DNA from 2 places in the Clostridium acetobutylicum ATCC 824 genome. Region 2 is predicted to be linked to the other one. Evidence: riboswitches for the same ligand, from Rfam matches in the RefSeq annotation. Region 2 holds a riboswitch; the other holds the start of a gene.
The links. A riboswitch is a leader RNA that binds a small molecule or an ion and turns the genes downstream of it on or off. The one in region 2 is predicted to bind S-adenosylmethionine.
Positions count from the first base shown of each region.

Region 1 (3,156 bases), 940 kb from region 2:
ATAAGCACTCCCCCACAGGAAGCAGCAAATAGATGCAAATAAAACCACAAGTTTTTTATCAGTGAAAATTTTTTTAGAATTCATTTTTAAGCATCCTTTCACTTATATCTTATGTAAAAATCGCTAAAGATGAAATATCTTCAGCGATTTACGTAGAAGTTATCATATAAATATGATAACATAATTTCACATATATTCAATTATTGTATACACCTTTTATTTAAGCAATTAAGCTTGTTCGAGAGCTTGATTTAAGTCCCATATTAAATCCTCTGCATCCTCTACTCCTATTGAAAGTCTTATCATATCTGGAGTAACACCAGCTGCTTTTTGTTCTTCTTCATTAAGTTCAGCATGAGTTGTACTTGAAGGATGTATAACAAGTGATTTTGCATCTGCAACATTTGCCAAAAGAGAGAATAGTTTAACACTATTTATAAATCTTTTACCAGCTTCAAGTCCTCCCTTTATTCCAAATGTAAATATTGAGCCTGCACCCTTTGGAAGATATTTATTTGCTAACTCTTTATAAGGACTTTCCTCAAGTTCAGGATAATTTATCCATGAAACTTTTGGATGGTTCTTCAAGAATTCAACTACCTTTCTTGTATTATCAACATGTTTTTGAACCCTAAGTGAAAGTGATTCCAACCCTTGTAGGAAATAAAAAGCACTTTGTGGACTAAGCGTTGCACCTGTATTTCTTAAAAGTTGAACTCTTGCTTTTAAAGCAAAAGCAGGTGCACCTAGATCAGCATATATAAGTCCATTATAGCTCTTATCCGGTGTTGTAAAATCAGGAAACTTTCCACTAGCTCTCCAATCAAATTTTCCACCATCAACTATAATTCCACCTATAGTAGTTCCATGTCCTCCTATAAACTTTGTTGCTGAATGTACAACTATATCTGCTCCAAATTCTATAGGTCTTATAAGATACGGTGTACCAAATGTATTATCGATTATAAGTGGTATTTTATTTTCATGGGCAATTTTAGCTACTGCCTCTATATCCAAAACATTTATTCTTGGATTTCCAATAGTTTCCCCATATACAGCTTTTGTCCTATCATTTATTGCTTTTCTTATATTTTCAGGATTATCTGGATCTACAAAAACAACCTTTATTCCAAGCTTCTTAAGAGTAACCCCAAATAATTCATATGTTCCACCATATAAGGTACTTGCTGCAACAATTTCATCCCCAGCACTTGCCACATTTAAAATAGCATAGGTAATTGCTGCAAGTCCTGATGCTGTTGCAAGTCCAGCAACTCCGCCCTCAAGAGCTGCTACTCTTTGTTCAAATACATCAGTTGTTGGATTCATTATCCTTGTATATACATTTCCAGGTTCTTTCAATTGAAATAAATTTGCTGCATGATCAGCATTTTTAAATACATATGATGTTGTTTGATAAATAGGTACAGCTCTTGATCCTGTAGTTGGATCAGCAACTTGTCCTGCATGAACCTGTAATGTTTCAAAACCAAATTTTCTTTCTTCACTCATTTTTAAAATCCCCTTTTTATTATATTTTAACTTCAATATCTAAACCTAAAAATATATAAAATTAAATCCTCTTCTTAGTTGAAGAGGATTTTAGCTTTCTAAAATTTTATAATCCTCTTATCTCTCAAAATTAACTTTGCAGGAATTAACACCATACATCTAATTAAAAAATGCTGGTTGTTGGGTTTCATAGGGCCAGTCCCTCCACCTCTCTTGATAAGACCTTATCATAAATATATTCAATTTTTCCTACTATTCATATATGAATCGTTTATTTTACTTTATGATTAAATTATATCATTTTATATAAATCTGTCAATAGATTTTCAATTATAAAATTAATTTATTATAAAAATCCAAAATATTTTGTCCATATAATATAGTTATAACGGATGCTGCTGCTACAAAGGGTACAAAAGCTATATAGTCCATTCTATCTTTAATTTTAAGTAATATTAAACCTATTGATACAAATCCAGCAAGTACAAAAGATATAAATAACATAAACATTCCAAGTTTCATTCCTAAAAATAGTCCACACATAAGTAAAACCTCAGCATCTCCGCTGCCAAACGCTGGCATGTCAATTATCTTTTTAGTAATAATATTTATTAAAACAATTACTCCTGAATACAAAAAAGCAGCAAATAAATAACCGTAAATATGATTTTTATAAAATATATTTATAGCTATAAAAATTATACCTGATATTATACCTGGCAGAGTTGTACACAAATATACATTTGTCGTGTCTAAATCTATAATTGAAATAATAAATAAAAATGAAAAAAGTACTATGAATTTAAGCGTTATTAATTGATATCCATACTTGAGGTATATCGCCAAAAACATAATTCCTGACAAAAATTCAAATGCAAAATACCTATATGATATTTTTTCTTTACAGTACCTACATCTTCCTTTTATAATAACATAACTAATTAATGGCAGAAGATCATACCACTTAAGCTTATTATGACATTTAGTACAGTTAGAGGGAGGATATATAATAGACTCTCCCTTTGGTAATCTAGCTATACACACATTAAAAAAGCTTCCAAATATAGTTCCAATGATAAAAATAGTTATAATCATTTAACTTTACTGTATCTTTTTCTTATTTTATCAACGAGCCTGTAATACTCATTTATTTCTTTGTTTAGTGCACAGCTATTTCTTAGCACTAACTTATCTGTAAGTTTTGCATTTTTTCCATTTATCTCATTGTACAAATTATCTCTCAAATTTTCTATATGTTTTAACAATAGTTTTACATTTACCATAATAAACACCTCAACTGTTATTATTTACATAAAAGTGTTTATTATTCATATTGAAAAAAATTGGTTTTATTTTAATTTTTCTCTAACAGAATTTAATTTTTGCTCCATCGATGCCTTCTTATCACGTCTATCATCTATACTTATGGATGTAATTACTCTTTCTGCTCCATTTTCAAAAGGAATTTCATGCATTTTTCTTATAACCCTAATTATTGTATCAATTTCACCTTCAAATATTGTACACATTGGAGTTAATTTGTATTTTATTTCCTTTTCAGCTTTAAGTATATTTTCACATGCTGCTACATAGCTGCTTAAACTAGTAGAGCCTGTTCCTACTGGTATTATTGTTGCTTGCGCA
Region 1 covers NC_003030.1:2,913,107-2,916,262, forward strand. The annotation lists gene CA_RS14320 (DMT family transporter) at 1-84, opposite strand, end outside; gene CA_RS14325 (O-acetylhomoserine aminocarboxypropyltransferase/cysteine synthase family protein) at 229-1,512, opposite strand; SAM riboswitch class I at 1,627-1,735, opposite strand; gene CA_RS14330 (prepilin peptidase) at 1,843-2,607, opposite strand; gene CA_RS14335 (aspartyl-phosphate phosphatase Spo0E family protein) at 2,604-2,795, opposite strand; gene CA_RS14340 (MTH1187 family thiamine-binding protein) at 2,862-3,156, opposite strand, start outside.
Region 1: another riboswitch for S-adenosylmethionine. It lies ahead of CA_RS14325 (O-acetylhomoserine aminocarboxypropyltransferase/cysteine synthase family protein); the one in region 2 lies ahead of metA (homoserine O-acetyltransferase MetA).

Region 2 (3,156 bases):
ATGGGGATAAAAACCAGATATGAACAGTTTCATAATGTACACTACACCAATGCTTCACTTAAAGCTGCAGCCGCTCTTTCAGCAAAATGCATAAATGATAGATTTTTACCCGACAAGGCAATAGATGTAATTGATGAGTGTGGTGCATTTGCTGAAATGAATAGGAAAGATACTGAGAAGGTTTATATAAATGTGAAAGATGTAGAAAATGTAATTTCATCTATATCAGGCATACCAGTAAAAGACTTATCCAAAACACAAATAGAAAAGCTTAAAAATCTAAAAAAGAATCTGAAAAGCAAAATATTTGGTCAAGACAAAGCTTTAGAGTCTATAGTCCAATCAATAAAAAGATCAAGTGCTGGTTTTAACGATGAGAATAAGCCAGTAGCAAGTTTTCTTTTTGTAGGTCCTACTGGTGTTGGTAAAACAGAAATATCAAAACAATTAGCAGAAGCTTTGAATATAAAGCTAATAAGATTTGATATGAGTGAATATCAGGAAAAACACACTGTAGCGAGATTAATAGGATCTCCTCCGGGTTATGTAGGATATGAAGAGGGAGGACTTTTAACAGATGCAGTTAGAAAAAACCCATATTGCATACTACTTCTTGATGAAATTGAAAAAGCTCACTCTGATATTTTAAATGTACTTCTTCAAGTTATGGATTATGCTACTCTAACAGATAACAGTGGAAAGAAAGCTGATTTTAGAAATATTATACTCATAATGACCTCTAATGCAGGAGCTTCAGAGGTAGGTAAAAATAAAGTTGGTTTTGGTAATAGAGTAGTTGGTGAGGATAATATCGATAAAGAGGTTTCTAAAATATTCTCTCCTGAATTTAGAAATAGACTTGATGATATAATAATATTCAATAAAATGGATGAGGATATGGCTATACGTGTTGCTAAAAGATCCCTGGATGAATTCCAGCAGAAGCTAAATAAAAAGCATATAAAAATTAAAGTTACTGATGAATGCTATAAATGGATTGCGTCTAAGGGATTAAACTCAAATTACGGTGCAAGAGAAATCCTAAGAGTGATACAAGAAAAAATTAAACCTTATTTTATAGATGAGGTTCTTTTCGGAAATCTCACTAAAGGAGGAGAAACATTAATAGACGTAAAAGATAATAACATAAAATTTGAAAGTATAGATAAGTAAGCAGATTTTCTAAGCGTTGACAATTAAAAAGAATTGTACTATAGTATAATTACTATTTAGTGATAAAATTTCATATTATTTCTTATCAAGAAGGTGGAGGGACTGGCCCTATGAAGCCTGACAACCGGCAAATGTACGGTGTTAATTCCTGCAAAACTTATTTGTTTTGAAAGATAAGAAAACAGCTTATTAATTAATGAGTATGTTAATAATCCGTTTTTCTTATTGGAAAATGGATTTTTTTTATATATTAAAATTTAAACTAGGACGGTGAAAAAAATGCCTATAAAAATACCTGATAATCTTCCAGCAGCAAAAACTTTAAATGAAGAAAATATATTTTTTATGGATGAGGATAGAGCCTATCATCAAGATATAAGACCTCTTAATATTGTTATAGTTAACCTTATGCCAACAAAGATAGTAACAGAAACTCAAATATTAAGGCTAATTGGAAATTCGCCTCTTCAGGTTAATCCGACCTTTATTCATACACAAACTCATAAATCACAAAATACTTCAAAGGAACATTTAATTAAATTTTACGAAACCTTTGAAGAGATTAAAAACAATAAATTTGATGGCATGATAGTAACAGGAGCTCCAGTGGAGACACTTTCCTTTGAGAATGTTGATTATTGGGAGGAACTATGCAGAATTTTTGATTGGTCAGTTACTAATGTAACCTCAACTATACATATATGTTGGGGGGCACAGGCCGGTTTATACCATCATTATGGGATACCTAAATACGAGCTTCACGAAAAACTATTTGGAGTATTTAAACATAACCTTACTGAAAGAAATATAAAATTGACACGAGGTTTTGACGATGAATTTTATGCTCCGCACTCGAGACATACTTATGTAAAAAGAGAAGATATTAAAAAGAATCCTAGCCTAAAGATTTTAGCTGAATCTGATGAAGCAGGAGCATATATAGTTGCATCAGAAAACGGCAAAAATATCTTTGTTATGGGACATGCAGAATATGATGGTGATACATTAAATCTAGAATATATTAGGGATAAAAATCAAGGTATGAATATAAAAATCCCTAAAAATTACTTTAAAGATAATGATCCAGAGAAGGGACCTATGGTTACTTGGAGAGGTCATGCTAATCTTTTATTCTCTAACTGGCTTAATTATTATGTATATCAGGAGACACCATTTGAACTATAGAATTATGAGAGTAAAGTATTATTAAAACATAGAAAGTGTGTTATTATGAAAATCGGTAGACTACTAGGGATTTTAAATATACTTGCTAATACTGATAGAGCCACAGTACAAGAATTATAAGAAAGATTTGAAGTTTCTAAGTGTACAATTCTTCGAGATCTGGATATGTTGAATGAGTCAGTGATTACAATTATTACATATTCAGGACTTATTCGGCCTCATAAACTTGTTTTTAAGCAGTTATATTATATTTATACGCTTATAAGCAAGAGTTCCGTTTATTTAAAATCAATATAATTGCTACCTATAAAATTATGGATGCAAATTTCAATTGTAAAGCTGTTAAAAAAATAGATTTTAGAAAAGATTTTGCTATTGGTTTGTTTTCATCACAAGATCAAAAATCATCGTTTAAAGTTATAGAACCACTTGAACTAAAAAAATTAATAAAAACTCGAATAAAAGGAATATATAACCTCTACAAAGATGACATATAGGTGTCATCTTTTTCGTTATTATACTGTAAGTTATTATCCCAAAAATTTTGATATGTTGTTACTGATTGGAGGCTATGCTTGGATGAAACAGAAAAATAATGTTATTTATCCTATTGTTGAGTATGCCATTCAACATAACATTCCGTTACCAACAATTTCATTGAAAAGCAAGCAGTTTACGATGATTCAGGTATAATAATTGCAAATGGTACAGCTTCTTTAGAATTTGCTAAGGAAATTATATTATATTTGAATATTAAAACTAGAGAAAAAGTTTATGAAATGTATCTATATAATAAGC
Region 2 covers NC_003030.1:1,975,119-1,978,274, forward strand. The annotation lists gene clpA (ATP-dependent Clp protease ATP-binding subunit ClpA) at 1-1,173, shown strand, start outside; SAM riboswitch class I at 1,253-1,353, shown strand; gene metA (homoserine O-acetyltransferase MetA) at 1,453-2,358, shown strand.